DNA from 4 places in the Sporosarcina sp. P29 genome. Region 3 is predicted to be linked to each of the others. Evidence: riboswitches for the same ligand, from Rfam matches in the RefSeq annotation. Region 3 holds a riboswitch; each other region holds the start of a gene.
What was found. Region 3 has a riboswitch for S-adenosylmethionine ahead of CSV68_RS06830 (bifunctional homocysteine S-methyltransferase/methylenetetrahydrofolate reductase). Riboswitches for the same ligand answer to the same signal wherever they lie in the genome.

Region 1: linked by a shared signal. The riboswitch ahead of metA (homoserine O-acetyltransferase MetA) and the one ahead of CSV68_RS06830 (bifunctional homocysteine S-methyltransferase/methylenetetrahydrofolate reductase) in region 3 are both predicted to bind S-adenosylmethionine.
Region 2: linked by a shared signal. The riboswitch ahead of CSV68_RS09955 (methionine biosynthesis PLP-dependent protein) and the one ahead of CSV68_RS06830 (bifunctional homocysteine S-methyltransferase/methylenetetrahydrofolate reductase) in region 3 are both predicted to bind S-adenosylmethionine.
Region 4: linked by a shared signal. The riboswitch ahead of CSV68_RS10095 (O-acetylhomoserine aminocarboxypropyltransferase/cysteine synthase family protein) and the one ahead of CSV68_RS06830 (bifunctional homocysteine S-methyltransferase/methylenetetrahydrofolate reductase) in region 3 are both predicted to bind S-adenosylmethionine.

What each region holds. Positions count from the first base shown of each region.
Region 1 is NZ_PDYX01000001.1:315,163-323,266, forward strand. Features, by position in the region: gene CSV68_RS17275 (hypothetical protein) at 270-413, shown strand; gene CSV68_RS01490 (LysM peptidoglycan-binding domain-containing protein) at 464-1,747, opposite strand; gene CSV68_RS01495 (spore coat protein) at 1,895-2,530, shown strand; gene CSV68_RS01500 (HAD family hydrolase) at 2,633-3,292, shown strand; gene CSV68_RS01505 (YetF domain-containing protein) at 3,333-4,037, opposite strand; gene metA (homoserine O-acetyltransferase MetA) at 4,104-5,012, opposite strand; SAM riboswitch class I at 5,106-5,212, opposite strand; gene CSV68_RS01515 (AbrB/MazE/SpoVT family DNA-binding domain-containing protein) at 5,363-5,632, shown strand; gene CSV68_RS01520 (thioredoxin family protein) at 5,758-6,072, opposite strand; gene serA (phosphoglycerate dehydrogenase) at 6,687-8,104, shown strand, end outside.
Region 2 is NZ_PDYX01000009.1:102,195-110,298, forward strand. Features, by position in the region: gene CSV68_RS09920 (antibiotic biosynthesis monooxygenase family protein) at 1-464, opposite strand, end outside; gene CSV68_RS09925 (four-helix bundle copper-binding protein) at 615-938, shown strand; RNA gene ssrS (6S RNA) at 1,078-1,271, opposite strand; gene CSV68_RS09935 (hypothetical protein) at 1,384-1,617, shown strand; gene CSV68_RS09940 (type 1 glutamine amidotransferase domain-containing protein) at 1,846-2,361, shown strand; gene CSV68_RS09945 (hypothetical protein) at 2,582-2,764, shown strand; gene CSV68_RS09950 (glucose 1-dehydrogenase) at 2,852-3,613, opposite strand; gene CSV68_RS09955 (methionine biosynthesis PLP-dependent protein) at 3,762-4,892, opposite strand; SAM riboswitch class I at 4,972-5,072, opposite strand; gene CSV68_RS09960 (DMT family transporter) at 5,229-5,564, shown strand; gene CSV68_RS09965 (DMT family transporter) at 5,567-5,881, shown strand; gene CSV68_RS09970 (methylated-DNA--[protein]-cysteine S-methyltransferase) at 5,888-6,415, shown strand; gene CSV68_RS09975 (FadR/GntR family transcriptional regulator) at 6,421-7,143, shown strand; gene CSV68_RS09980 ((Fe-S)-binding protein) at 7,298-8,017, shown strand; gene CSV68_RS09985 (LutB/LldF family L-lactate oxidation iron-sulfur protein) at 8,042-8,104, shown strand, end outside.
Region 3 is NZ_PDYX01000005.1:153,468-161,571, forward strand. Features, by position in the region: gene mcsB (protein-arginine kinase McsB) at 1-215, opposite strand, end outside; gene CSV68_RS06805 (UvrB/UvrC motif-containing protein) at 205-756, opposite strand; gene CSV68_RS06810 (CtsR family transcriptional regulator) at 768-1,238, opposite strand; gene bioB (biotin synthase BioB) at 1,601-2,602, opposite strand; gene CSV68_RS06820 (biotin transporter BioY) at 2,602-3,204, opposite strand; gene CSV68_RS06825 (hypothetical protein) at 3,333-3,530, opposite strand; SAM riboswitch class I at 3,695-3,806, shown strand; gene CSV68_RS06830 (bifunctional homocysteine S-methyltransferase/methylenetetrahydrofolate reductase) at 3,890-5,749, shown strand; gene metH (methionine synthase) at 5,730-8,104, shown strand, end outside.
Region 4 is NZ_PDYX01000010.1:15,429-23,532, reverse strand. Features, by position in the region: gene CSV68_RS10140 (DMT family transporter) at 1-551, shown strand, start outside; gene CSV68_RS10135 (substrate-binding domain-containing protein) at 534-1,190, opposite strand; gene CSV68_RS10130 (DUF2187 family protein) at 1,298-1,519, opposite strand; gene CSV68_RS10125 (metal-sensitive transcriptional regulator) at 1,807-2,070, shown strand; gene CSV68_RS10120 (DsrE/DsrF/DrsH-like family protein) at 2,162-2,641, shown strand; gene CSV68_RS10115 (sulfurtransferase TusA family protein) at 2,687-3,265, shown strand; gene CSV68_RS10110 (MBL fold metallo-hydrolase) at 3,262-4,383, shown strand; gene CSV68_RS10105 (sulfurtransferase TusA family protein) at 4,441-4,668, shown strand; gene CSV68_RS10100 (sulfite exporter TauE/SafE family protein) at 4,726-5,502, shown strand; SAM riboswitch class I at 5,751-5,854, shown strand; gene CSV68_RS10095 (O-acetylhomoserine aminocarboxypropyltransferase/cysteine synthase family protein) at 6,014-7,294, shown strand; gene CSV68_RS10090 (glycine betaine uptake BCCT transporter) at 7,335-8,104, opposite strand, start outside.

The sequences.
Region 1 (8,104 bases), on a different contig from region 3:
ACTAGATAAATTGAATTTTAATTGTTCAAAATATTTCTTTGTATTCCAATATTATCACTGAAAAGATAGCAAGTTACAAGATTTTTTTAGAAAATCTCTATTTTGACTTAACTTTTGTGTCAATTTTATGTACTATATTAAACTTTGTCATTTACATTCGACTGAATTCAGAGTATTATTAAACTATTCAAACAAACTATGTGAAGTCATAAATGTAAGCGCATACACATACTAGTGAGAACAATACGAAAAGAAAGAGGCGAAGCGCCATGACAAAGAAAACAAGTACAATTCGATCATTCCTGGGAGCGAACCTACTCCTCATCATGACTTTTGCTTTCCTACCTGCTTTACTCGTAAATCCAGATATGGATATGTTCCAAAGTGCTATGAAATTATTAAATAACGAGTGAGAACTCATATGACAGAGCCTTTCCTTTTTCTTAAGGAAAGGCTCCTATATTTATAGCTTGCGAATAGTAAACCGATCTTCTAATAACAACCAATTTTGCGGGAATGCAAGGCCGAGTTTCCAGTACATGATCCCTCGCAACTTGAACTTCTTCAGCAAGTTAAACTTCTCGTTGATGCTTCGTGCATCCTCAAACCACACTGCATGTTCGGTTCCTTGTTCATCATAATACGTATAATGTGGCGCTTGGGCTAATGCATCGTATTCTATAGCGACATTCTGCTCGATTGCCAAATTGGTCGCCATCCGTGGACTTAATGCCCTGGCGGCTTTACTGTCCGATTGACCAAATGGTGCTGTCCAATCATAACCGTATAGATTTTGACCTAAAAAAACTTTTTCATTCGGGATTTGACTTACAGCATATTCCACTACTTTCGTGACTGGACCGATTGGACTCACAGCTTGTGGTGCACTATACGTATATCCCCATTCATACGTCATCAATACAACGAAATCTACAATCTCTCCATGCACTTTATAATCATGGGCACCATAAATACCTGTAGTTACTTCCCCTGCTTTTGGTGCAAGTGCTGTGGAAATCGTCAAGCCAGCTTTATGGATTTGATCGCGCGCATTTCGTAATAATTGATTATATAATTCCCGATCTTCAGGGAATAATAACTCAAAATCGAAGTGAATATCCCCATAACCGATTTCTTTTGCTATTTCAATGGCACTTTGAATCATCTGGTTCTGTGCCGCTTGATTGGTAAAAATCACATGCGCTAAATCTGCACTGAATGAATAATCTTCTAAATTTGTCACAACTAGCATATTTACTACACCTGCGTTTTTTGCGATAGTCGGAATATCAGCGAGTGCCGGTGCTTTGAGCGATCCATCACGTTGTACTTCATAGCTGAACATCGCAAGATACGTTAGACCGTCCACACGGTCACGAACTTCTGCCAGCATATCTTGACTGACAGGATTACGCGGTTCTACATATAATAATGAATCAATCAATGTTTTCTCTTCTTGTGGTATATACAAACGCTGACCAATCATTAACCTTCTAGTAGGGTCAATTGCATTAATTTCCGCCAAGCGTGCGACTGTTAAACCGTATTTTTGTGCAATTGTATATAGGCTATCTCCAGGTCGCACCCAGTAATAAGAACCTATTATTGGAATGACAAGCGCTTGTCCTACAGCTAATCGTATATCACTTTCTAATTCATTTACTTCGGCTATTTGCTCGTATGGCACACCGTATATGTTACCAATTTTATATAAACTCTCACCTTGCGAAACTACATGAATCTGCATGTATCTCCACTACCCTTCTTGAGTTCTATCCTTATGATATGTTAGTGCGTTACGAACTATGCATGAGTGGTGAATGTCATTTCATATGTATAAAATTTCGATGACTCCACATAATACTCTCGATGCACATGACTCTTAAAGGAGGAAATATATTTGACAAATCAATTCGAAACATCTCAAAACATGCAAGGCGGAGCGGTTCCCCCATCGATGAATCACGGTGGACATGAGTTATTTGATGTCAAAGAGGTTTTAAGCGCTACTCTTGGAGCATTGAACCAAGCGATGATTTTACGTCCACATGTCCAAGATCCAGAACTTCTCGATATTCTTGATCGACAATACCGATTCACGCTGGATGAGTACAATATCCTTGTCGAAAGTTTTAAGACTGGAAAAGACCCTTCACATCCTACACAGCGCTATCAAATGAAAGCAGGCAGCGATTTCATTTACGGGATGAAAGAAAAAGCACCGTCTAAACCTATTCAATCTACAGGTGAAATCAATGATGAAATCATCTCCGGCTTTTTGCTAGGCGCTACAAAAGAAGGCGCTACAGGCAAAACCGCTGCTTCATTAGAAGTATGTAATCCAGTCGTCCGCCGTGTACTTGCAGATTCTGTGCCCAACTGTATAGAGATGGCATACGAATTGTCCATTTACCAAAACAAGCATCAGTATTATCAAGTTCCACAATTAAATGATCAGGATATGAATATGTTGCTTAATTCTTTTGCATCTTTTCAAGGTCAACCCGGTATGCCGAATAACCTTCAATAAGTTAACGATTCAAGCAGATGGAGTTTTTCTCCATCTGCTTTTTGCTTTTACACTCGTTATATTTGTATACTATGTAGAAGAATACAATAGAGGAGTGTCTATATGAAAGTTGCGATCTTTGATTTTGATGGTACGTTGTACACTAAAGAAACCTTTAAATTACTCATGGAACAATTAAAGAATCATCCTACGTACAAGCAGCATTATAGAAAGTTCTATCGTTCGATATTACCACTTTACATTCGCTATAAATTAAAGATACTGCCTGAATCTGTTATGAAAGAGCGCTCGATGCACATTTATCTTAAAGCCTTAGACTCACTGACGATAACGGAACTTCAAGAGTTTTTTAAAAGCATGCATACCGTAATGTTGCCGGACTTCAATGAACAAGTCATTAATCGACTGGCAAAGCATCGTAGTGACGGATACCATGTCTTGCTCGTTTCTGGAGCCTACACTCCTTTCTTAAAAGCAGTTACAAGTCACCTGACATTTGATCAAATTATTGGCACAGATATCCCTTCAAATGGCGAACAACTCGCTATGGATCAGCCCTTATTACATATTCAAGGTACACGTAAAAATGAACAAATTTACCAAGCACTACATGGAGAAACTATCGACTGGGTCAATAGCTATGCCTATGGAGACAGCATTTCCGACCTTCCAGTCTTAGAGAAAGTTGGCTTCCCTGTGGCAGTTCGTCCAGATGAAAAACTTACTGCTGTGGCCAAACAAAGAAATTGGGAAATATTATAAAAAAACGCGAAGAGCTCTGATAGTTTCAGAGCTCTTCACGTTAAGTGGATTTTAATGTATTAATATATAAACTACCATCTGTCTGAATTTCTGCATAGAGAACATGCTCAGGCTTAGAAATCCCCTGCTTTTTTAATTGTTCTGTTAGCCACGTATCGGTCAATTGAAGTTCCCGCATATTCTTTTCTTCTACTTTCCCGTTAGTAATGATTTCAGTTGGAATATATTTTGGCGGTGGTGATGGGGCTTTGACATCTTTCTTTGTCGCATACTTCTCGCCTGCATTTAGCATGACACTCAAATTACCATTCGTTTCGAATATCGCGTAATTTACATCCTTCATTGAAAATACCGACTGCTCTCGTAACATCATATTTAGATCATTGAAACTTAACCGTAATTTACGCATGGAACCTTCTAGAATTTTTCCATTCTGAATGACAATCATTGGTTTATCATCAAGTAATACGCGAAGCTTGATGGATTTGAATGATAAAAAGTTAGCAATGATCGTTAACACTGCCCATAAAACCATTCCATACAAACCATTTAAGAAAGGTGTTTCCGACTCTCCTGCCAAGTTGGCTGCAATCGAACCGATTGTAATACCTGTCACATAATGAAAGAAAGTCAATTGAGACACTTGTTTCTTCCCCATGAAACGCGCCAAGATTAACAGTACAATAAATGAAATCACCGTTCGTAAAGTCATTTCCCAAAAAGCCAATTCCCAAAATTCATCTATGTTCACTGCATACACCTCCAGTATTCGGAGTATGTGCAAATTATAGCAATTTATACAGCAATTCTTTTAACTCCAGTTATAAGGTGTTTTCTGGTAGACATAGTAATTGAGCCAATTGGAAAATAATAAATGCGTGTGGGAACGCCATGTATTCATAGGTTCTTTTGATGGATCATCATTTGGATAATAATTTACAGGAATATCAATATCGGCACCTTTTTCTACATCTCGAGAATATTCATCTCCCAACGTGTGTGCATCGTACTCTAAATGTCCAGTTACCATAATATGCTTTGCATCATTTGAGATCACGATGAATGCACCTGCCTCTTCAGAAGATGAGAGAAGAGTCAAATCGGGATGATTCTTTATCTCTTCTAATGAAACACCCGTATGGCGTGAGTGTGGCGCTACAAATACATCATTGAATCCGCGTGCCAAATTCACTGTCGGATCGGTAATGTCATGTGAAAATACTCCAAAACACTTCTTTGTCAATTCGAACTTATCAATTCCGTAATGATGATAAAGCGCTGCTTGAGCACCCCAGCAAATATGCAGAACAGATGTAACATTCGTTTTTGTCCATTCCATGATTTCTTCCAACTCTTGCCAATAGACTACATCTTCAAATTGTAGAAGCTCAATTGGGGCACCTGTAATAATCATACCGTCAAAACGACGATTTTTGACATGTTCAAAAGTAGTATAGAAGGTTTCTAGATGGGTCTGACTGACGTTTTTCGAAACATAGGTAGCTGTATTAAGGAACGTGACATTTACTTGTAAAGGTGTATTGCCAAGCAATCGAAGCAATTGTAACTCGGTCTTCTCTTTTTCAGGCATTAAGTTCAAAATCAATATGTTAATTGGACGGATATCCTGTGTGATCGCACGTTCTTCATCCATAATAAAGATTTTTTCTTCTTTCAGTAATTCTCCTGCTGGTAGATGTTTTGGTATGTTAATCGGCATGCTATTTCCCCCTTGACGTTCTTTTATTACTATTTCTATACAAAAAAGCCCTCAATTCTCTTAGATAAGAAAATGAGGGTTGACCGTTCATCGTTCTTATCTCTCAAGACAACAATCTTGTTGGAGGTAGCACCTTCCTGTATGCACAGAGGTTGCTGAAGCTTCATCAGGCCAAATCCCTCAGCTTCTCTTGATAAGAAATATTTAATTACTGACTATTATAGCATTAATAATTTAATTGTATAGCAGAATTATCAAATTGTTCTGCGCATTCAAGCTTTGTAAATTGTAGATAGTATTTTTTGGTGTATAATAGAAAATACCAATTACTTTTCTTCGAGGAGGAGCTTATGAAGTCTTTAGGTATTGTTCGAAAAGTTGATCATCTCGGGAGGATTGTCATTCCAAAAGAACTTCGAAATTCTTTGTCGATCGATAAGGGTGATCCGATTGAAATTTTCGTAGAAGATGATAGAATCATTTTGAGAAAATATCAGGTTAACAGAGCGTGTTTTATCACCGGTGATGTGATGGATGAAAACAAACAATTGTCAAACGGTCTATACATCAGTCCACGAGGCGCAAAAATCCTTATAGAGCAACTGAAAGATTTCACATAACATAAGACTTAAAAGCTTATGCTAGAATATCTTTTTATAAAAAAGAGAACTGAAACCAACTTTTACAGTTGTCTTCAGTTCTCTTGTTAAATTGCTCCAATATTCCCTCATGGAGAATCAATGCGTTACGTTAGACTATTAATAAACTCTTCGATCTCTTCTTTAGTTTTATGGTTTTTACTAACGAAACGGCCTGTTTCTGTTCCTTCGCTGAATGCCACGAAACTAGGAATACCGAATATATCCAACTGACTACAAAGATCTATAAATTCATCTCGATCAATCGAAACAAATTCATACTCTGCAAATTCTTTTTCTAGTGTCGGTAAGAATGGTTCTATCACTCTGCAATCGGGACACCAGTCTGCAGTGAATAAGAAAATCACTCTTTCTTGTTGTTTAAGTTGCTCAAATTGCTCTAGAGATTCTAATTTTCTCAATTTCCAACACTCCTCTAACTGAATAGTATAAGCTCACTATAACACTCTTACCTGCACTTTTCCCCTTCAGACGACTTAGGCTATTTCCTACCACTTAGTTCAATTCAAGTTGTTTTTTTATAATTAACCGCCCAAACACGAACGTTCACAAATAATTCAATAACTACGTTCGCGTTTGACAGTTTTTCGTTTTTTCTGGAAAAGCAATTGACAATAGTTTTTGACGTGTTATGATTAATTCTAAATTAATAGTTGTTAAACAATTTTGACGAAGAGATACCTTCCTAAAAAGAATTTTCCAGAGAGCTGACGCAGTGGTGAAAGTTAGCAAATTCCGCGGTTGGGGGCACTTCCGAATTGATTAGCTGAACATCTAGTAGGCTGATCCGTCACGTGCACGTTACGCATGCTGAATGAAGGCTGCAATTGCAGCGAAACAAGGGTGGTACCGCGTTAGTTTATCGAGCTTTTCGCCCCTTACTTATACGTAAGGGATGGAAGGCTTTTTTATTTTACCTTTAAGGGGGGTAGCACGAAACATACATATACGGTCAATTGCTTCACATTTTTCCAAACAAAAACACTACAAACAATCGAAGGAGAGAATGAATATTATGGCTTTTAAAATACTTATTAGTGACCCACTTAGCGAGGATGGAATTTTCCCATTACGACAAGCAGAAGGATTTGAAATTGTAATGGAAACTGACATGACACCCGATCAGTTGAAAGTACGTATCAAAGATTTCGATGCACTATTAGTTCGTAGTCAGACGACAGTTACAAAAGAATTGCTCGAAGCAGCTGATCAATTAAAGATTATCGGTCGTGCAGGTGTAGGTGTTGATAATATTGATTTGGACGCAGCTACCGAAAAAGGAATTATTGTTGTGAATGCTCCTGACGGTAACACAAACTCTGCAGCTGAGCACACAGTCGCAATGATGATGTCTATGGCACGCAAAATCCCTCAAGCTTTCAACTCGTTGAAGAACAATAAATGGGATAGAAAGTCATTCCTTGGTGTAGAATTGAAAGACAAAACTTTGGGAATCATCGGGCTTGGCCGTATCGGTGCTGAAGTTGCAAGACGGGCAAGAGGACAACGTATGAACGTAGTGGCATATGACCCGTACCTAACGGAAGATGTTGCAAAGAAATTAGGTATTGAAATTGGAACAGTTGATGAAGTGCTTAAAGTAGCGGACTTCATTACAGTTCACACACCTTTACTAAAAGAAACGCGTAGAATGATCAATAAAGAGGCATTCGAGAAAATGAAAGACGGCGTACAAATTATCAACTGTGCACGCGGTGGAATCATTGATGAAGATGCACTTTACGATGCAATCGTTGCCGGTAAAGTAGCGGGTGCAGCATTGGACGTATTCGAAGAAGAGCCATTCCTTGACCACAAATTATTAACTTTACCAGAAGTAATTGCGACTCCACACTTAGGAGCGAGTACATTCGAAGCACAGGAATCAGTAGCGGTCGACGTAAGCCGTGATGTAGTGAACTTCTTGACAATAGGATCTGTTCGTAACCCAGTAAACTTGCCGTCTGTTTCTCGTGATGTGTTGGCAAAAATCGAGCCTTTCTTCGATCTGACAGAGAAATTGGGTATGTTCTTATCACAAATCCAAAACTCAGTTATACATGAAATCAATATTCAATATGCTGGTGAATTGGCAAACTACGATGTACGCGCATTAACGCGTAACACAGTCAAAGGTATTTTGAAGCGTAATCTTGGAGAAACTGTCAATGATGTAAACGCGAAGTTATTAGCCGATCGTTATGGCATCAAAGTGAACGAGCAAAAGACAACTACTGGAAAAGGTTTCTTGAACTTGATCACAGTAGAAATTGTTACTGAAAAAGGTATTCGCAAAGTAGCGGGTACACTACTAAACGGGCTTGGCGCACGTATTGTAAAAGTAGACGATTATGTAGTAGATGTGATTCCAAGCGGTCATTTATTATTTATCCGCCACATGGACCAACCAGGAGCAATCGGTCGTGTAGGTAC
Region 2 (8,104 bases), on a different contig from region 3:
AATGAAGGTCCAGAGAATATATTAGGACGCTGATCGACACCTTCTTTTGTGCCACGCTTTGCATGGGCTTTTCCATAAGCTTGCGACTCTTGCCAGTTTTTGAAGGACTCTTCGTCTTCCCACATAGTTAAGATCACATATGTGCCGGAGTGTACAGGTCGCAATACACGGATTGCTACGAATCCTGGTTCTGCCTCTATAAGACGCGCACGATTATTAAAGCGCTGTTCAAACGTTTCTCTACCTTCTTCTGTTACAGGAATATTGTTTAATACTGCGAAACGACCAGATGGTAAATCTCCGCTTTGATCTAAAATATCGTATTCGACGGCATGGTCGAGAGTTGTCGTTTCCGCTTCTTGAAGCACGAGCACTTCTTCATCATTATTCATTAATGACGCACGTGCTTCTTCTGGTAAGTTACCTGCATCTTCTAGTGGACCTGTCCATTTAAATAGTTTCATTTCAGACACCTCATCTTTTTCTATTTTGTTAATTACTATATAGTATAACGGAGAAATGAAAATGCTTTCAATGAATAAGAAAACAGTGCTGTTGGTTTACTATCGAAAATAGGAGGGAAGAGTAAGAAAAATACATTTGGAGGAGATTGAATGAATCAAAAGTACGCAGATGTACTGAATGCATTAGAGGATTGTATAAAGGCGTGTAATCATTGTTTTGACGCATGTCTAAAAGAAGAAGACGTTCGTATGATGGCGGACTGCATTCGACTCGATCGAGAGTGTGCTGACATTTGTTCATATGCAATCCAGTCGATTACTCGACAAAGTCCATTTACAGAAAATGTCTTGCAACTATGTGCGGAAATTTGTGAGCAGTGTGCTGAAGAATGTGGGAAACACGATCATGATCACTGCAAACAGTGTGCTGAAGCATGTCGGAAATGTGCGGAAGCTTGTCGCAGCGTAGCTTAATTTCTTAAATGAAGATAAAGCATTTTTCATCTTTACGTAGGTATTTTTTTGATCGCAATAAGTTAGCTTCTCTTATTAAATGATTTCACATACAAAACAAAAAACCTTCCATACAAGTATGGAAGGTTTTTCTCTGTTTATGTAAGCCGTGTTTGCCGTACTTAGTCATAGAAAGTTTTAAACCACCACTCCTCAAAGTGGGTGTTTGCGGAAAACGTTCCTGTATGTCTGAATTGCTAAAAGGAATCCAGCATGCCATTTCCGTTTCGTAATAAACTCCCTTTTACAGCTTAAAGGTTAAAACTTAATGTCATACGAACAATACAGCTTGTAGATTTATCTTACACCCGGAAAAGAGGAAATGCAAATGGAAAGTTCTTCTGTTTGTTGAAACTAAAACGTATAATAGAACGTATAGAAATGAAAAGACAAGGGGTGGTCATGTATGGAACCGCATGAAAACAACTCAGAAAAACAACAACTCGTTACAAGACAGGCAGAGGAAATCAGTACGTTGAATCAAGAAGTGGATGTACTTCGTAAAGAGGTGAAACAGCTTCGTGAAGATATTGAGCTGATTGATATATTTCAAAAGAAACCCATCGTTTCATCTGCTGTAATCGGACAAGTCGGTGGTATTATTATCGCTATACTAGTCATTATCGGAATATTCTTTTAGATGAATGACTCTGCACTGTTATTATAAAATTGGTGGGACTATAGTTTACCCCGATCGTGCTGAAAAGGCAGAGATTGCGCCATATATTATGTCTATTCAAAGCTTATTGCCATGCTTGGTTTCTGTAAAGCCTGTACTCTGAAGTAGAACTAAATCGTAGATGATGTTTAGACACTTTGTAATGTGGAATAGTATATACAGTACATCACATAAGGAGTGGTAAGCACTATGGCTAAAATAGCGACAGTACTTGGAGATATGTTTGAGGACTCAGAATATATGAAACCGGCTACAGCGTACAAAGAAGCTGGACATGAAGTAGAAGTGATTGGCGCGGAAGCGGGAACTGAAGTAACAGGGATGAAAGAAAATACAAAAGTGAAAATTGATAAAGCAATTGCTGACGCTAAATCATCGGATTATGATGCTTTGTTTATTCCGGGCGGATTTTCACCTGACATTTTGCGTGCAGATGATCGTTTCGTAAAATTTGTCAAAGAATTTATGGATGCAGAAAAACCTGTATTCGCAATTTGTCACGGCCCACAATTGCTCATCACAGCGAAAGCACTTGAAGGACGCGATGCCACAGGATACACGTCTATTCGTGTAGATATGGAATATGCAGGTGCAAAATACGCGGACAAAGAAGTAGTAGTTTGTCAGAACCAACTCGTAACAAGCCGCACACCTGATGATATTCCGGCATTTAATCGTGAATCACTTAAACTTCTAGAGAAATAATAATTGTTTCGACCGTCAAGGTGTAAAAGCCTTGGCGGTTTTTTTATGCCTTCTTAACATTAAAACGCCGCTTACAACATACGATAACAATACAATTTCACATTCGTTGAAAAAGATTCTCAATTGTACTTGAAAAAGGTTCTCAATGAGAGTATGCTAAAAGCAACGAATAAATCGGAGAGACGATCGCGTCTTACAATGGAAAGGTTGGGGATCTACTATGTATAAGATTGTTGCATGGGCGGTATTAGCAGGGATTGCATTAGGTACAGTAGCAGGATTTTCATTTGGAAGTAAAGAACTGGCAGGAATGCTCGCTGGAGTGGCGGCACTCGCATTTATAGCGGCACCTGCAGCGGTCGTCTATGCAAGCGAAAAGAAGAAATGGCAGCAAGCTCATTAATAGACGAAAAAGCATCCGAAATTTTGGATGCTTTTTTGTATGATTTTCATTAGATATTCCCAAAGATTTTTCTTGAAATACATAACCTTAATATGCAGACCATCCATTGTCAGCTTCCATGACAACGCCGTTAACATAAGAGGATTCATCTGATGCAAGGAATAGTGCAATGTTTGCAATTTCTTCCTTAGTTCCCGGACGGCTCATCATGTTTACGCCCCTTAGAGCTTGCTTCATGCCGAATTCATCCGGTTGAGTCAAACTGTTTGTGATATTAGTCGGTATTTGCGCTGGGGCAATTGCGTTACAGCGGATGTTTAATGGACCGTATTGAGAAGCAACGCTTTTTGTCATCCCTGCGACCGCATGCTTTGAAGCGGTGTAAGCAAAACCACCTCTACCACCTGTCACTGCTGAGATAGAAGCCATGTTGACGATAACCCCTGACTTTTTTTCTTCGAAGATAGCTAATGCTTTACGAGTTGCACGCATCACACCTGTTGTGTTGATTGCCAATACTTTGTCCCATACTTCATCTGTCACTGTAGCCGCAGAGTACATATTGTCCATAATCCCAGCATTGTTCACTAGAATATCAAGAGTACCGAATCGCTCAACTGCTGTATCAATCATTTTTTGTACATCTTCCTCAACTGTCACGTTGGTTTTAACTGCTAGCGCTTCACCGCCAGTACTTTTGATCGTCTGGACAGTTTCTTCCGCACCTTCCATATTCATATCTGCGATGATAAGCTTTGCGCCTTCACGGGCATACAGTACAGCAATTTCTCGTCCAATCCCAGAACCAGCGCCAGTTACTACTGCTACTTTATTTTCTAAACGTTTCAACAATATCGCCTCCAATAGTATTCGTATGTTCTTTTTTATTATATACTTTAATGTCTAACTATTGAAAGGTTTAGCTTCATTGCTTTGACTACATAAAAAACTCGAACTGTCATAGTTAAGCTGACGGTTCGAGTTGTACTGTTTACTATTATTGAACTTTTATGCCTTCGACTACTTCTTTTGCAGCATAAAGAGCTTGTTTCACATCAGCAATCAAATCGTCTACATCTTCGACTCCAACCGAGAAACGTAGTAGACGGTCGTCCACTCCACGGCGATTACGTTCTTCCAATGGAATATCCATATGTGTCTGTGTAGTTGGATACGTGATAAAGCTTTCCACACCACCCAAACTTTCAGCGAATGAAATAAGGTTCATGTTTTCAAGGAATGGTCCCACCCACTCGCTATTCTGTACACGGAATGACAACATACCCCCAATACCAGCGTAGAGCACATCGACAATGAGTGGTTCTTGTTCTAAATAAGATACCATTGCTTTCGCATTCGCGTCATGTTGTTTCATACGTAAGTGCAATGTTTTTAGACCGCGAACGACAAGCCATGAGTCAAGGGGAGACAATGTAGCTCCAATCGCATTATGGTTAGTAAATAGGCGTTCGCATAATTCCTCACCCTTTGCGACGACTAAACCTGCTAGTACGTCATTATGTCCCCCGATATATTTCGTTGCACTATGAATGACAATATCTGCACCTTCTTCAATAGGTCGCTGGAAATAGGGTGTTAAGAACGTATTGTCGACAATTAGCAATAAACCATGTTTTTTTGCCAATTCCGCATACGTACTGATTGCTATGTTTTGCATTAATGGATTGGTGGGTGTTTCCAAGAAGATCGCTTTTGTGCGATTAGTAATCGCTTGCTCGACTTCTGAAACATCATCGAACGATAAGTATCGCGTCTTCACATTGTACGTCTCTTCATATTGATTAAATAAGCGATACGTACCGCCATATAGGTCTTCAGGCGCTAATAGTTCTGAATCTGTCTTAAATAAAGATAAAATTAGTTGAATGGCTGCCATTCCAGAACTGCACGCATATCCTTGATCACCGGATTCCAAGTTTGCAATTCCATCCTCTAAGACAGAACGCGTAGGGTTTTTTGTACGTGTGTAATCATATCCAGTAGATTTGCCCAGACCTTCATGATGGTATGCTGTCGACAAGTAAATCGGCGTATTTACTGCTCCGGTTTTCTCATCACTGTGATTTCCAAGTTGTACTAATCTAGTTTCTAATCCGTTGTTTGTCATGAATATCCATCCCCCCAGAAAAATAAAAAAGAACCTCTTCTTTTCGAATAGGCCCTCGAACATACAAGTGTATACAGTATTCTCATCTTCAAGGTGGTGTCACCCTTGGAATTAGCACCGTGCCTGGGGCTGGTTGCTGAGACATCGCTGGGCCTATCCCTCCGTCTCTCTCGATAAGAATATTCACAATATAGGCAAAACTGTTGACGGATTTATTCTATCATGCAGATATACTAGATGCAAGTTCCCTTTTATCGTCATTCGATGATTTTTTGTTTCAGTAAAAGATTTGCTATACTTATAGATACTCTTCACGATGGAAAGGAGATTTTTAATTTGGCTTGGGGGTATGTCGCGCTGGCGGCTATTATAGAGATTTTCTGGGTAGTCGGTCTTCGTTACTCTGAAACAGTTATTCAATGGACTGGAACCGGTGTGGCAATTGTTTTCAGTTTTTATTTCATTATTAAAGCATGTGAAAAATTACCTTCCGGGACGGTATACGCAGTTTTTACCGGATCAGGTGCCGCTGCAATCCTTTTAGTGGATATATTCATCTTTCAAGCAGGCTTCACATGGGTTACGCTGACATTCATCGGATTAATCGTCATTGGGGTAATCGGCATTAAGTTGACTACAGATGAAAAAGCGGATACAGAAGGAGGTAGCTGACAATGGCTTGGGTGTACTTGGCTATTGCGAGTCTCGGGGAGATTTTCGGTGTGGTAAGTATTAATTATTATTTACAGAAGCGTTCAATTAAAAGATTGTTACTTATTGTGGGGATATTTGGTTTCGGCTTTGTTTTTCTATCACTTGCGATGCGTGAAATTCAGATGAGTACAGCTTATGCGGTATGGACAGGGTTAGGAGCAGCAGGAGCCGTATTGATGGGGATTTTGATTTTTAAAGAATCTGCTAGCATCAAACGTCTCTTCTTTTTATCACTCATTATTCTCGGTGCAGTCGGCTTAAAGTTATTCGGATAAAGGGGAGTGAACATACTGGTTTATTGGACACAATTTGATTTCGACGAATGGACAGTGACACTAGCTGCTACAGAAAAAGGACTTTGCTACGTGGGACTTGCCGAAAAAAGTTTGGAACATATGAAGGATTGGACTAAGCGATTTGATAATAAAGAATTAAAGGAAGATGAAACAAAGCTTGAAGTCTATACGAGTCGGTTCATAGAGTATTTTTCAGGGAAAGCTACTGGTTTTTCAGAGCTGTCGCTTGATTTAAAGGGAACACCCTTTCAACTGCAAGTATGGGAAGCACTACAACGAATACCATATGGTGAAATCGTAACTTATTCGAAAATTGCAGAACAAATAGGAAAAGTATCTTCTGTTCGGGCTGTAGCATCTGCAATAGGCAAAAATCCGATATTGATCGCGGTGCCTTGTCACCGTGTGATTTCAAAAAGTGGAGGATTGTCAGGCTATCGTGATGGTATGGAACATAAAAGTAACTTGCTGCAACTGGAGAAATCGAGCTTGATAAGTGATAGGACGGAGTGAGCAACATGAAATATAAGCAAATTAAACAGAAGAAAATATATGAAGAAGTGGCGGATAGTTTATTAGACTCCATTCAATCTGGAGAGTTAAAGCCGGGTGATAAATTAGATTCTGTACAGCAACTGGCTGAAAACTTTACAGTTGGCAGATCAACAATTCGCGAAGCCTTATCAACATTACGTGCTAGAGGGCTTATAGAAATGCGACAAGGAGAGGGAACATATGTCAAGGAGTTTTCATCCGTCGATATGATCTTTCCGTTACAGAGTGCCATGCTCATGAATCAACAGGATATTCAACATTTGTTAGCTGTGAGAAAAATAGTTGAGACCGGAGCCGCAGCAAATGCAGCCGAATCCCGTACAGTATACGATTTAAAAAAGATGGAAACTGCACTCAATGAAATGAAAAAGCATGCCGGGGATATTTTGCTAGGTGAAAAAGCGGATCTAGACTTCCATTTTGCAATCGCAGAAGCAACAAAAAATCCATTATTGGTAAATTTGTTGAGCCAAGTGGCAGGACTAATGAGTGAATCGATGAGAGAGACACGTCGTATTTGCCTTTATTCGGAGACTGCGACAGTAGATCGTTTGCATGATGAGCATGAGGCCATATTTTTAGCGATTAAATCACAGCAACCAGAAATTGCGTCTAGTACTATGCAAGCCCATCTTCTGAATGTGGAGTCTGTTCTAATAGATCATTGGAAGTCAGTAAAAGAATAACATTACTCACTCATTTTCTTTTGAGCGATTTTTTTATAGCGAAATAAATGAATGCTCTGTCAATGAACAAATCTTTGTAGTATGCTATGTAAAATATTAGTCATCTGATGACCTGTTGACTGTGTGAAATATTTTAGCGAAGAGGTGAAGTGAAATGAAGGTTAGCTTATTTATCACATGTCTTGTAGACATGTTTTATGCAGAAGCCGGCAAAGACATGGTAGAAGTATTGGAAAGACAAGGCTGTGAATTATCGTTTCCAAAGGGGCAAGTTTGCTGCGGACAGCCTGCTTATAACAGCGGTTATGTAGAAAATTCCAAATCGGCAATGAAGAATATGATCAAGGCATTTGAAAATGCGGAGTATGTTGTCACGCCTTCAGGATCTTGTGCCACCATGTTTAAATTGTATCCTGATGTATTCAAAGATGATCCCAATTGGTTACCAAGAGCGCAAGAGTTGGCAGATAAAACGTATGAGTTCACTCAGTTTCTTGTCAATGTATTGCAAGTGGAAAACGTTGGAGCTAAATTGATGGGAAAGGCCACTTATCATCCGTCTTGCCATATGACGAGATTACTAGGCGCAAGTGAAGAACCAAGAAAGCTATTGAATCAAGTGGAAGGACTCGAAATGATCCCTTTACCCAATGCACATAATTGTTGTGGATTTGGCGGAACATTCTCCGTGAAGATGGGAGATATCTCTGAACAAATGGTAGATGAGAAGGTGAATAGTGCCATGGCGACTGAAGCAGATTATTTAATTGGGGCGGACTGTGGTTGCCTGATGAATATTGGCGGACGAGCAGAACGTGTAGGCAAGCCTATCCGTGTTATGCATATCGCGCAAGTATTGAATAGTCATGAGTAAATCAAAAAAAGTGAGGTGATAGCAATGGCGATGAAGTTCAGTAAGAAAAACTTTACAGATCGTACAAAGGATAATATTTCAGATGAT
Region 3 (8,104 bases):
GTGCCTGTAAAGTGGTGATCTTGCATCGTCTCGACCGCTTGATTCAACGCTTCGCTTACGCGGTTTGCATCTTCCTGCGAAGCACTTATTGGAAATAGATGATCACGCAAATTACGAGCCAGCCTGATCCTTGTGGATAAGACGATATCAGCATGCTCACCTTCCGCTACCATCCAGCCTGTGAGTTCCTGTTTGATGAATTTTTCAAATGACATGTTGATCATCACCCCCATCGGACAGTTGCTCTTTCACTTGGTTCGCCTCATCACGTAAAGTGGCCGCTTCTTCAAAACGTTCATTTTCTACGGCTTCCCGCATTTTTGTACGGATATCTTCAAGCTTTTTCTTTAAAGCAAATCGTTCATTAAGTGAAACAGGGATTTTTCCACGGTGCTGAGTATGTCCATTATGCAATTTCGCAAACACTCGTGGTAGCTGCCCCCTAAATGTTTCGTAACATTCTGCACAGCCAAACTTTCCGATATCAAGGAAACGATGGAAGGTCAAATCGCAATTCGGACATTTTGGACCATCCGGCAATCTCTCATCGGCTTTTTGTTCTGAAAATAATTCTGATCCGCCCAACCAGTGTGCTAGAAATTGTTGAATGGATAACGGCTCCTGATCCGGACTAAAAGAAAATGTTTGTGAGTAAAACGCACATTTATCACATAAATGACGCTCTGTTACACCATTAGATGTTTCTTGTTTAAACACTACAGTAGCTGGTCGTTCCTTACAGTTTTCACAAAGCATGGAGATTCACCTCATTCTATCTCTTCATAAATTAATGTAACTAACATAGCGCGAAGAATACGCGAACGTAATGCATCCCGCTCAGGTAACATATAACGCAAAGTAGCACGGCCCACTGCGGCAAGCATCAGCTTAGCCTCACGTTCTGTAATGACTTCTTCTTCAATTAAACGGATAATGACATCTTCCGCCATTGTAGAGGATGCTTCACTTTCTAAAATCCCCAACGCTTGTTCAAGTAAGTCCTTTCGGGAGTTCGTACGCACCCTGTAAATCCGTATGTAGCCTCCGCCCCCCCGCTTAGACTCTACGGCGTAGCCTCTTTCGACGGTAAACCGGGTTTTGATCACGTAGTTGATCTGTGATGGTACGCATTGGAATTTCTCAGCAATCTCGTTTCTTTTGATTTCAATAGAAGCACTATCTTCCTCTTCTATAATCGACTTCAAATATCCTTCTATAATGTCAGAAATATTACGCATCTCGTCACCTCGTTTCGCTCGTTCATCTAGTTGACTTTGACTATCTTTGACTTGATTGTATCGCAGAAATTAGGCGGGATGCAATTCATTTGTTTATATGTATACCTTATTACGTTGAAAGGAAACCTGTTGCTAGGTTGTCACATTAGGCTATTGATTATTCAATGAATCACCTGACAAAAAAACTAGGTGAGTTGGTAAGTGCCGTTGATCGATGCTCTAGATGGATACTTTCCACTTACGATTACCTACTATACTCTTCTTACATAGAATACTGTCTGCATAATAAAAGACCGAAGAACAAATCCTTCTAGCGGATTGTCTTCAGTCATAGTGTATACAAACTCTTTCTTCTTTTCTCTTTATATAGTGATAGGTTCTTTGCGCAACGGTTCGAGGTCGACTTCGAAGCCCATATCTTCAAGCATTTTTTGATCTTGATCATTTTCTTGACCAGCTGTTGTGAGATAATCGCCGACGAAGATAGAGTTTGCGGCGTAGAGGCCTAGTGGTTGAAGACTTCTAAGATTAACTTCACGTCCACCGGAGATGCGGATTTCTTTGCTAGGGTTGATATAGCGGAATAGACACAGGACTTTCAAACAGTAGCGTGGGTCCAGTTCTGATGTTCCTTCTAACGGTGTTCCATCCACCGCGTGCAGGAAGTTTACAGGTATGGAATCTGCGTCCAATTCGCGTAAGCTACGCGCCATAGAGATGATGTCTTGCTTTGTTTCACGCATGCCGACAATGACGCCTGAACATGGAGATATGCCTGCTTCTTTAGCCAATCCTACAGTGTTAACACGATCATCGTATGTATGCGATGTCGTTATACTTTCGTGATGCTCTGCGGATGTGTTTAAGTTGTGGTTGTAGCGATCTACTCCCGCCTCTTTCAAACGAGTTGCTTGTCCAGGTTTCAAAATACCTAAGCAAGCACATACCGTCATTCCTTTGTGTTTTTCTTTAATCTGTTTAACAGAGTCAATAACTATGTCCAGTTCACTTTCACGCGGTCCCCGTCCGCTCGCTACGATGCAATAGGTACCAGCTTTATTAGCAGCAGCACGTTCTGCACCTTCTAGTATTTCTTCCGATTTCATCATCGCATACTTTTCGACAGGCGCTTTTGAAATGATGGATTGTGCGCAATAACCACAGTTCTCCGGACATAATCCTGATTTCGTATTGATAATCATATTCAACTTTACTTTATTTCCGAAGTAATGCGATCGAATCGAGTATGTTGCGTGCAATAGTAATAGTAAATCCTCGTCTGGGCTATTCAATATTGCGAGTGCTTCCTCGTCAGTTACTTCATGCCCTTCCAGCACTTGAGTAGCTAGTTTTTGGTAATTCATTATAGTGTACGCCTCACTTTCAAGTGTTTTGACATTCTAAACGCGAATATGCCTGACAGTACAGCTAGAATTAGATCTTTTGGCAGCGGAGGCATCATCCATAACCATGCAATTTTGTAGGTAAACACGTCGGGTGCAGCAGCCCACATCTTGTACGCAACATACATCCAGCTCGTACCTAGTATGTAGTTGATTGCCGTAGCAACTAGTGCCGCGGTTATAAAAGCAGGCAGAGTCTTATTTCGCTCGACAATTTTTCCAGCTACATAAGCGATTAAAATAAAGGTGAGAATAAAGCCAAACGTCGGACTTAAGATTTGACCGAAACCGCCTGAAAATTTAGCGAAGACGGGTGCACCTGCTAGTCCTATTAACATATAGACCGTCATAGACAACGCACCTAGACGGCTACCAAGTAATAGTCCTGATAAGATCGCGAAAAACGTTTGCAATGTAATGGGTACCCCACCAACTACTAAAAATGGCACGAAGGATGTAATATTTGCTCCAATCATCATTAATGATGCAAACATCCCGCTGTATACAATAGTTAATGCACTGAACCTACTTACCGGTCGTCTCTCTGTCGCTATTGCCACCATGTCACCTCTTTTTATATTAGTTACCATAAAAATAATAACGGTTAACTCATAATACGTCAACACTATTTATTTTTAAGTTAACCTTAAAAAGTGAATAAAAAAAAGACTGCAGCACAAATGCTGACAGCCTACTTCTTTTCATCAATCTGTTCTTCTTTTTCTTTACGGAATAAAACGCTTGAGATTAAACCACTGAATATAGCAGCCGCAATTGTAATGTACACACGCATATCATAAGCAACTTCTTCATAACTGTTACCTATCATGATCCAAGCAAGTGTACCTACAAGAACAGCGATTGGAAATGAGTATTTAAAGAATCGCATAATTCCTCACCTTTTCGAGTTGTTTCTTTGATTTTAGCATATATACCACAATTTCTCTATGCACTAACCCTGCACTATGAACTTCACCAAACGTTCACTTGACGATATCTAACAAAGCCGCTATGATGTGGTTAGAATAATCTAAATAGTTGAATAAGAAACATATCTTATCAAGAGAAGCCGAGGGACTGGCCCGACGACGCTTCAGCAACCAGCCATTTTGGCAAGGTGCTACTTCCAGCAGTCTGTCAAATTGGCACTCTGAAAAGATGAGAGGGAACTAGTCATTGAGATTACAAAGCCTTCTAATACACTTGAAGGCTTTTTTTGATTAGAAAAAGCAAAGGGGAGATGGAGTTATGTCATTGCTAGAGAAACTACAAACGAACGTCTTAACGGCTGATGGTGCAATGGGGACGATTTTATATTCTTACGGAATTGATTATTGCTATGAAGAACTAAACATAGAGAAGCCTGAAATTATAGAGCAAATTCACCAAGACTACATCTCGGCCGGTGCAGATATCATACAAACGAATACTTACAGCGCTAATGCGAATAAATTAGCTCGCTACGGCTTAGAAAGTCATGTGACGGAATTCAATAAGGCCGCCATTCAAATCGCAAAACGCGCAGCCGCACCTGGGGGACAATTTGTTCTAGGAACAATTGGTGGCGTGCGCGGAATACGTAAAAGTGATGCTACATTGGATGAAATAGAAAAAGTCGTACTAGAACAAGCCAATGCATTATTGGCAGGTGATCCAGATGGTCTTCTACTAGAGACATATTACGACTTCGAGGAGTTATCATCTGTAGTTACCACGTTAAAGAAAATCACAGATGTTCCATTGATCGCACAAGTGTCTATGCATGATCCTGGCGTATTACAGAACGGACTTTCATTAAATGATGCACTTCATCAACTTGAATCGCTTGGAGCAGATATCGTAGGCGTTAACTGTCGCTTGGGCCCTTACCACACGATTCAAGCATTTGATAACGTAACATTACCTGAAAAAGCATTTTTATCGGCATATCCAAACGCCAGTCTATTAGATGTAGAAGACGGACGTATAGTCTATGAGTCAGAAGCAGAATACTTCGGACGCGCTGCTGTATTACTTCGCGATCAAGGTGTTCGGTTGATCGGTGGATGTTGCGGAACAACACCTAAGCATATTAAAGCAGCCAAAACACAGTTAGCGCGACTAGCACCTATCACAAAAAAAGTCGTGCAACCGACAAAACCTATCGTGATTCATGAAGCGGGACCTACAAAACATCAACCTCTTCACGAAAAAGCCAAAACAGAGCGAACGGTAATTGTAGAGCTAGATACACCTCGCCACTTGGAAACAGAAGAGTATATTAAGGGCGCAAATGTGTTATATGACGCAGGCGTTGACGCTATAACAATGGCAGATAATTCACTTGCCTCCCCTCGTATCAGCAACATGGCGATGGGCTCGATCGTTAAGATGCAACATAATATCCGCCCGCTTGTACATTTAACGTGCCGTGATCATAATCTTATCGGCTTACAATCACATTTGATGGGGCTCGATGCATTAGGCATTCACGATATCTTAGCCGTAACAGGCGATCCGACAAAAGTTGGCGACTTCCCTGGCGCTACAAGCGTCTACGATGTTTCCAGCATGGAGTTATTACAATTGATTAAGAAATTGAATGAAGGCATTTCATTCTCCGGTAAGCCATTACGCAAGAAGGCCAACTTCTCTATTTCAGCGGCTTTCAATCCGAACGTACGTGTAATCGATCGAGCTGTACAACGACTTGAGAAGAAAATTGAAGCGGGCGCAGACTATTTCATCACGCAGCCAGTTTACACAAAAGAAAAGATTATCGATGTATATGAAGCTACAAAACACTTGGATACACCAATCTTCATCGGTATCATGCCATTGACAAATATACGAAATGCAGAGTTCCTACATCACGAAGTGCCGGGCATCAAGCTTTCAGAAGATGTGTTGGAAAGGATGCGTGAATGTGGAGAAGACCGTGAAAGATCAACTCAAACAGGACTGGAAATCGCAAAAGAATTGATTGATACTGCAGCTCAGTATTTTAATGGGTTGTATCTCATCACACCATTCCTTCGTTACGATATGACATTAGAGTTGTATGAGTATATTAAGGAAATAGACCAGCAGAAGGAGAGGGAATTATCACATGCAGAGACATCCTATTGAAGAACAACTAGACAAACGAATCCTTATTATTGATGGCGCGATGGGGACGATGCTGCAAGCGGAAGATTTCTCAACGGAAGACTTTGGTGGAGAAGAATACGATGGATGTAACGAATACATGAGCGTTTTACGCCCAGACATTTTAGAGAAAATTCACGATGAGTACTTAGAAGCTGGTGCCGATATTATTTGTACGAATACATTTGGTGGTACCCCCCTTGTATTGAATGAATTTTCACTTGGTCATCGTGCGGATGAAATTAATGCAAAGTCTGTGGAAATTGCAAAAAAGAGTGCAGCAAAGTTCTCCACACCAGACTGGCCACGTTTTGTCGCAGGCGCGATCGGGCCTACGACAAAGACGCTTTCCGTTACTGGCGGCATTACATTTGATGAACTATCTCATGACTTCTACGTTCAAGCAAAGGCACTTGTCGAAGCAGGTAGTGACTTGATTCTAATGGAAACGAGTCAGGATATGCTGAACGTTAAAGCCGGAACGATCGGTATTAAAAAAGCGTTCGAAGAGCTTGGACGCGAAATCCCTATTATGATTTCAGGCACAATCGAACCTATGGGTACAACACTTGCAGGACAAAGTATTGAAGCATTCTATATTTCCATTGAACACGTTCAACCTCTTTCGGTTGGGTTGAACTGCGCAACAGGGCCTGAATTTATGACAGACCATTTACGCTCATTATCAGAATTAGCGACAGGCTATGTTACATGCTATCCAAACGCTGGATTGCCCGACGCAGAAGGACATTACCATGAATCACCCGAGTCCCTATCAAAAAAGCTCGTAGGCTTTGCCGAGAAAGGCTGGTTGAATATGGTTGGCGGGTGCTGCGGTACGACGCCCGACCATATTCGCGCAATTAGGGAAGCAGTGAAAGATCTAAAGCCCCGTCAAATGGCGGAGCCTCATGGCCATGCAGTTTCAGGTATTGAACCCTTACTCTATGACGATACTATGCGTCCTCTATTAATTGGTGAACGCACAAACGTTATTGGTTCGCGTAAATTCAAGCAGCTTATAGTAGAAGAGAAATTTGAAGAAGCTTCTGAAATCGCACGTGCACAAGTAAAACGCGGAGCGCACGTATTGGATATTTGTCTTGCGAATCCCGACCGCGATGAATTGCATGATATGACTCGGTTCATGCAAGAAGTAGTGAAGAAAGTTAAAGTCCCTCTAGTCATTGACTCGACAGATGAAAATGTTATTGCAGAAGCGCTGAAATTCTCACAAGGTAAAGCGATCATCAACTCCATTAACCTGGAAGATGGTGAAGAACGCTTTGACGCGGTACTTCCTTTAGTTAAAAAGTATGGAGCGGCTGTTGTGGTCGGAACGATTGATGAAATCGGAATGGCTATAACGAGAGAGCGTAAACTTGAAGTTGCGTTACGTTCATATGATTTACTCGTCAATAAATGGCAAATCCCACCTGAAGATATCATTTTTGATCCACTCGTCTTCCCTGTCGGCACAGGCGATGAGCAATACATCGGCTCTGCGGTAGAAACGATCGAAGGTATTCGGTTAATCAAAGAAAAACTTCCACGCACCCTAACGACTCTAGGTGTCAGTAACGTCTCGTTCGGACTACCTTCTGTTGGTCGTGAAGTATTAAATGCCGTGTACTTGTATCACTGTACACAAGCAGGTCTCGATTATGCGATTATAAATACAGAAAAACTTGAACGTTATGCTTCTATTCCAGAGGCTGAAGTAAAGCTGGCAGACGATTTACTGTTTTCCACAACGGATGACACACTGGCAGCATTCGCAGACTTTTATCGCGGTAAGAAAAAAGAGAAAACAGAAGATGATCTACCAAAAACTGTAGCTGAACGACTTGCATACTATATAGTCGAAGGTACAAAAGAAGGGTTAATTCCCGACTTGGATGCCGCTTTAAAAACATATGACGAACCTCTTGATATCATCAATGGTCCACTCATGACAGGGATGGCTGAAGTCGGCCGTCTATTCAATGATAATCAGCTAATCGTAGCAGAAGTTCTACAAAGCGCCGGAGTCATGAAAGCTTCCGTTTCCTATCTTGAGCAGTTCATGGAGAAAAAAGAAGATGATTCGGGTAAAGGTAAAATTATCCTAGCTACAGTTAAGGGCGATGTGCATGATATCGGGAAAAACTTAGTAGAAATCATATTAAGCAATAATGGATTTAAAGTAATCGATATCGGAATCAAAGTAACTCCCGCCGCTTTGATTGAAGTAATCCGTAAAGAAAAGCCAGATATTGTAGGACTGTCCGGATTACTCGTTAAGTCTGCACAACAAATGGTCTTGACTGCCCAAGACTTCAAGGCAGCGGGTATTGA
Region 4 (8,104 bases), on a different contig from region 3:
TAGTATTGAAAATTCATTACCGCTTGCAACAATGGGTTGGCGTTATTTGTGGTTTGTTTGGGGTATTCATTACAATGGGCGGTCATTTAAACTGGGAGATTGGTACGGTGTTAGGGTTTTTATCTGCAGTAGCATGGGCTTGTGCGACATTGCTCGTCAAAGTACATGGCCATCGTTTTGATACGTGGGTGATGACTGCATATCAAATGCTATTTGGTGGATTGATCTTATTTATAGCGAGTTTTGTACTCGAAGAACCGTTTTTCATAGCGAATCCATTGTCATTGGCGATTTTAGGATGGCTTGCGATTGCCGCATCCATTGTACAGTTTTCTATTTGGTTTTATTTATTGCAGACAGGAAATCCCGAGAGAACGAGCGCGTTTTTGTTTTTGGCACCATTCTTCGGGACATTGTCGGGATGGGTTCTGTTGGATGAGAAGTTATCCATGTCATTGATTTTAGGAGGCATGCTCATCAGTCTAGGAATATTCCTTGTGAACTGGCGTAGCAAACGAGAGCTTAGAAGAGGGCTAGTTGACTTGCCATAGACGGCAATAGGCTTTGAGTTCGCTGAGGAATGCTTGTACTTCATTCGTCTTAGAGCGGGTTCCTGTATAAAAAGCACGTTTGATTGGCGCAACTCTATAATCGAGTATGGTTAGATCACCTTTTGCGAGTTCCTGTTTGCAACTGTGGCGCGACATAATAGCGATGCCTAGCCCACTAAGAACGGCTTGTTTGATACTTTCCGGCGAGCTCATAATAGTAGGCTGTACTTGTACTCCATACTGTTTAAGCGATTGATCAATTAATAGACGGCTAGGATCTTCCGTATCAGGTAAAATCCAATGTGTATTTTGCAAATCTAGGATGGACGAGCTTCTCTTACGTGCAAGTGGATGCGTAGAAGAAGCAAGAAGTACTAGTTCGTCTTGCATAAATGCTTCAGACGATGGTAGGTTGTCAAGTTCACTGCAACCAACGTCCACCTTATGGTTTTTTAGTAATTGCGCAATGTCAGAAGAAGGGGCAGTTGTTAGTTCGAGTCGCATGTCGGGATACTTCGCGTGTAGCCGAGTGAGTACGTCGGGTAAAATAGCTTGCGAAATAACTGGCGAAGCGCCAATACGTAAAGTCCCTTTTAGTGAGGTTGTTTGCGTTAAATCTATATTTGTATGATTAATCAAATCAATCATCTCCAATACACGTTTTTTTAGTGAATGACCTGCGGCTGTGACTGGTTTTTATGTGAAAAAATAGCCTTGCATTAATCTGCAAGGCATCGAACAAACAATTATTGAACTGTGTAATTTTTGTGTGCAACGACAGTCATGTTGGAAGCTGCTCCAATATTTTCTGCGTCTTCTTCAGAAATCTTCACAATGACGGAGTTTTCGAGAATCTTGTGTATAGTTCCGGAAACTTCATGTTCATTACGGTTGAAAGATATGACTTCGTCTACATACCGTGATGCTACAAAATCAGAAACTGGACGATCTTTTCGTGGGAATGCCAATCGAATCAACTCCTTCAGTAGTATGGAATTTAGTCTGTCGTAATTTGTCATTAAAATCAGACGGAAAGTGCGTACAATAGCTTACTAGAACTAGTATAACACATTTCGGGAAATTATTCATCATACTAGAATTATGTCGAATGAGCAAGTTTTGCCAGGAAACATTTCTGGAAGTTGACTGGTCCTATTGTCAAAGATAGAATCGTACTGACGACATACAAATCAATCGGTTGACATTATACCTCAGGGGGTATAATATAAAGCTAACAGTAAGGAGGTTGAGCGATATGGAATACGATGATAAAGTCAAAAATCGATTAAAACGTCTCGAGGGTCAAATCAAAGGTGTCTTGCGTATGATGGAAGAGGGCAAGGACTGTAAAGAAGTGATCACGCAATTATCGGCCAGTCGTTCTGCTATTGACCGTACAATTGGTGTAATCGTGAGCTCCAATTTGATTGCCTGTATTGAAAACTTAGATGAAGCAGATGAGCGTACACATGAATCCATCATTAGTGAAGCGGTAGATCTTCTAGTAAAGAGTCGATGAGCAACATCACTTGACTCTTTTTTTTATAACATATAATATACCCCCATAGGTATTTGGCGAAATGATTTTTCAAATAGAAAGGGTCGAGAACATGACAGAGCAAAAGAAAACAACGATTGTATTATTTAGTGGAGATTATGATAAGGCGATGGCGGCTTATATTATCGCGAACGGTGCAGCAGCGTATGATCATGAAGTAACAATTTTTCATACATTCTGGGGATTGAATGCATTGCGCAAAGACGAACCGATTAAAAGTAATAAGAGCTTTATTGAAAAGGCGTTCGGGAAAATGATGCCGCGTGGGGCAGATAAAATGGGGTTATCCCAAATGAACTTTGCAGGAATGGGTCCTAAGATGATCAAGCAAGTAATGAAAAAGCATAACGCGATGACATTACCACAATTGATCGATATGGCAATAGAGCAGGACGTGCGATTGATTGCCTGTACGATGACAATGGATTTGCTAGGACTGAATGAAGGAGAGCTTCTACAAGAAGTCGAGTATGGCGGTGTAGCGGCTTACTTAGGTGAGGCGCAAGACGGTCAAGTGAACTTGTTCATTTAATTTTTTTATATAAATAAATACCCCAGGGTGTATAGGAGGAGTACAATGATTCAGTCAGATAACGTGTTAGATGCAAAAGGCCTTGCTTGTCCGATGCCGATTGTGAAGACGAGAAAGATGATGAAAGAGATGGAAGATGGTCAAGTGCTCGAAGTCCAGTCGACAGATTCAGGTACTACTGCAGATTTACAAGCATGGGCGGAAAGTGTGGGGCATCAATACGTCGGTAATGTGAAAGAAGCCGATGTATGGAGCCACTTCGTACGAAAAGCGGGTCAGGAAGATCAGTCACAAAAAGAATATCCGGTTACAGTCGATAATAATGAGTTGTTAGCCCAACTGCAACACCCTGATACTGTGCTAGTAGATGTTCGTGAAGAAGCTGAGTATGCATTTGCTCATATACCTGGAGCCTTATCTATCCCTCTTGGCCAACTGGATGAACGTATGGCGGACTTGAGTAAAGACAAGAAGTTCTTTGTAGTATGCCGAACAGGTAACCGCAGTGATATGGCGTGTCGAAAACTAGTAGCAAAGGGATTTGAAAATGTCACGAATGTAATTCCTGGTATGTCAAAATGGAATGGTGAAATAGAAAATACGGTAGGGGGTATGAATAAATGAGAATCATTCAATCAAGTGAAGTAGCCAAGCGCATTATTGCGAAAGAGTCATTATTCATTTTGGATGTTCGAAATGAAACTGCATTTGAAGATTGGAAAATCGAAGGAGAGCAAGTGCGCCATTTGAATGTGCCGTACTTTGATTTATTGGATGGTATTGAAGAAATTGAAGATCAATTGCCAAAAGATGAAGAGATCCTAGTGGTCTGTGCAAAAGAAGGTTCGTCCGTCATGGTGGCAGAAATCCTTGAAGAAGAAGGCTATTCAGTAGGTTATCTTTCAGGTGGCATGAAAGCATGGAGCGAGTATTTGGAGCCGGTGAAGATTGCTGATTTAAAATCGGGTGGCGAGCTTTATCAATTCGTTCGTCTTGGTAAAGGGTGCCTTTCTTATATGGTCATATCAGGCGGAGAAGCGGCAATCATTGACGCGACGCGGATGACAGATGTGTTCATGGACTTTGCTACGGAACGCGGTGTGAAGATCACAAATGTACTCGACACACACTTGCATGCGGATCATATTTCAGGTGGTCGCCAGATTGCACTAGCGACAGGAGCGACGTACTGGCTACCGCCAAAAGATGCGGTAGAGGTCATATTTGAATATGCTGCATTAGAAGGCGATACATCGATTCAAATAGGCGATACTAAAATTGATATTCAGGCACTTTATTCGCCAGGACACACCATTGGTTCGACTTCATTTATTGTCGATGATAGCTATTTAATGACCGGCGATATTTTGTTCATTGATTCGATTGGACGACCAGATTTAGCAGGTTTGGCAGAAGATTGGGTGGGCGACTTACGTGAGTCTTTGTATAGTCGTTACAAGGAATTGTCAGGAGAACTAACGGTTTTACCGGCACACTTCATGATTATCGATGAGTTGAATGAAGATGGTAGCGTGTCGGAAAAGCTCGGTGTGTTGTATAAGCAAAACCATGGCTTGAACATTGAAGATGAAAAAGAGTTCAGAGAATTAGTCACAGGGAACTTGCCTCCCCAACCGAACGCGTATCAGGAAATACGTCAAATGAATATGGGGAAAATCCAACCTGACGAAGAAACACAACGTGAGATGGAGATTGGCCCGAATCGCTGTGCGGTACGGTAAATAGTTATTTTAAATCAGCTGTAAAACAATAACCCACATTAAAAGGAGAAGATAAATATGAGTTCAACAACATTTTTAGACGCAAAAGGCCTGGCATGTCCAATGCCGATCGTACGTGCAAAGAAAGCAATGAAGGATATGCAAACAGGAGATGTTCTGGAGATTCATACGACAGATAAAGGATCGGTATCCGACCTGACAGCATGGGCGGCTTCTGGTAATCATGAAATAAAAGACCAGCAACAAGAGTCCGATGTCTTTAAATTTTGGATCCAAAAAGGGTAAACTTAGGATAGAGGGAATAGCTGTCTCCCTCTTTCATCAGGAAGAAGGGAGAACATCATGACTATTCCATTTATTATTACGATCTTCCTCATTGGACTCGTCGGCTCGTTCCTTTCCGGAATGATGGGAATCGGGGGCGCGATTGTCAAATATCCAATGTTGTTATTTATTCCTGCACTACTTGGGTTTACTGCGTTTACGCCACATGAAGTATCGGGGATTACTGCGGTGGAAGTGTTCTTTGCGTCACTTTCCGGAGTTTTAGCGTATAGAAAGAGTAATCTAATTTTGAAACCACTTGTTCTTTATATGGGAATCAGTGTATTAGTTGGCAGTGTGATCGGTGGCGCAGGTTCTAGTATGCTTTCAGAAGCTACCGTCAACGTCGTCTATGGTATTTTAGCCGTTATGGCAGCAATTATGATGTTTATTCCAAAAAAAGGTCTCGACGATCAGCCGATTGATGAAATTACATTCAATCGCTTCGTAGCTTCCAGTGCAGCCTTTATCGTCGGCTTGGCGGCTGGGATTGTCGGAGCTGGCGGTGCATTCATCATGGTACCGATTATGCTTGTAATACTAAAAATTCCCACACGCGTGACGATCGCTACATCACTGGCGATTACACTATTGTCGTCCGTCGGCTCAGCGTCAGGCAAGCTCTTAACAGGGCAAGTACCCTACGGACCAGCTCTCGTCATGATCGTTGCAAGTATTATCGCAGCTCCGATTGGTGTGAAAGTTAGTCGTAAAGTAAACACCAAAGTACTACAAAGCATCCTAGCCACACTCATCATGGCCTCCGCTGTGAAAATATGGTGGGACATATTCTAATCAAGCAAAATCGCCAGCACATCGTTCACAGAACATGTCGCTGGCGATTTTTTGAGTGGAGTCGCAAGTAAAATCATCATGGAACTCACACTTGCGCCTGGAATGTAGAGCAAATGTGCCTTAACCTTTCACAATTTCCTTTCAATATTATGAAAGTAATGCTAATTTCTAAACATTCTATTAAATCCTTGCAATAGACTAGGAATAGCCGTATACTATTTTTCAACGATGGAAAACGAATAGACACACTCTTATCAAGAGCGGCGGAGGGATTAGGCCCTGTGATGCCCGGCAACCGGCGGAAGCAAAGGTGCTACTTCCTACAAACTTTCAATAGTTTGGAAGATAAGGGGGAATGAGCGAAAGCAGAGCCCTCTTCTTATTATGGAAGATGGGTTTTTTCTATATAAAAATAGTGAATCACACGCCTACGTTTTCCTTGTCTAGTCCCAGAGAAAAGATATTCGGGGCGTTTCGGTGTTCCATCAATACATGAAAAAGGGGAATGGTTATGACGAATTTACAGCCAGAAACGATACTATTACACGGAGGGCAAAAACCGGATCCGGAAACAGGCTCACGGGCTTTACCGATTCATCGTACGACTTCTTATGTATTCAGAGACACGGAACACGCACAAAACCTATTTGGCTTAAAAGAAGCAGGTAATATTTATACAAGAATTACGAACCCGACAGTAGCAGTTTTCGAAGAACGTGTCGCACAGCTAGAAGGCGGAACAGCGGCAGTCGCGTTGGCTTCGGGAATGGCAGCCATCGCATTCTCTATTATGAATATTGCTGAAGCGGGCGATGAAATTGTTGCAGCAAGTAATCTTTACGGTGGTACATATAATTTATTTGCCGTAACATTACCGCGCTTCGGCATCAACGTAAAGTTTGTGGATGCTTCGGATCCTAAGAACTTTGAAGCGGCCATTACAGATAAAACGAAAGCTTTGTTTGCAGAAACAATCGGTAACCCGAGTTTGCAAGTGCTTGACGTGGAAGCTGTTGCGAACATTGCACACGAAAATGGAATCCCATTGCTAGTAGACAACACATTCCCATCTCCATATGGATCAAACCCTATCGAGTATGGTGCAGACGTAGTGATCCACTCAGCAACGAAATGGATTGGCGGACACGGTACGACTATCGGTGGTGTAGCAGTAGATGCAGGGACATTCGATTGGACACAAGGTAGATTCCCTGGCTTTACAGAGCCGGATGAATCGTATAACGGCTTACGTTACGGAATCGACACGGCAGCAGCGGCTTTCGCAACGAAATTGCGCGTGCAATTGCTAAGAGACTTCGGCCCATGCTTGTCGCCGGACAGTGCGTTCAACTTGTTGCAAGGTTTAGAGACACTTCATTTACGCGTGCCTCGCCACAATGAAAACGCGCAAAAGGTTGCGGCCTTCCTGCAAGAACATCCAGCTGTAGAATGGGTAACCTATACAGGTCTAGAAGATCATCCAACGGCGGAATTGGCCAATAAACATTTGAAAAACGGGTATGGCTCAATAATCGTATTTGGTATCAAAGGTGGACGCGATGCAGGAAGACAAGTCATCGACAATGTAGAAATCTGGTCTCATGTAGCGAACGTGGGAGATGCAAAATCACTAATCATTCATCCGGCTTCTACTACTCATCAGCAGTTGTCCGTAGAAGACTTGAAAAATTCAGGCGTCAGCGAGGAGTTAATCCGCTTGTCTGTAGGGTTAGAGTCAGTAGACGACATTATCGCAGACTTGAAACAAGCAATCGAAAAAGCCTCAAACTAATAAAAAAATGAACACTACGCATGTGCGCAGTGTTCATTTTTTATTTTCGTTTTACTTTTTTTCGCTCTTCTTTTAAGGATTTGAATAGCGAGACGACCATCATGATCAGTATGATGGAGAATGGTAAGGCGGCTATGATGATGACGTTTTGAAGAGCATCCAACCCACCAACATATAATAGAATAATCGCAATGGAAGACTGAATGACACCCCAGACAACTTTTAAGTTATTAGGTGGAGTCAATGAACCATATGACGACTGCATGCCGAGTACAAATGTTGCTGAATCCGCTGATGTAATGAAGAATGATGTGATCAGCAAAATAGCGACAACTGAAATGACGAATGACCAAGGCAATCCACTGAACATCTCAAAAATCGTCAACTCTGTTGCAGTTGAGGCTAGATCGATAATGCCTGCCTTTTGTGTTTCAATAGCTGTCGTACCAAATGCTGAGAACCAAATGGCGCTCAATACTGTCGGTACAACAAGCACACCGATCATGAATTCACGAATTGTTCTACCTTTCGAAACACGGGCAATGAACATGCCGACAAATGGTGACCACGCTATCCACCAAGACCAGTAGAATAGTGTCCAGTCATTCAACCATGAACGATTTTCAGGTGTAAGTGGTGCTGTACGGAAACTCATACGAATGAGGTGCTCTAAATAACCTCCGATAGAATCAGTGAACATATTGAAGATCAGCAATGTTGGACCGAGTGCAATGATAAAGACCAACAGTGTAAGAGCTAATACCATATTTGTATTTGATAAAATACGAATACCTTTTCCAAGACCGCTCC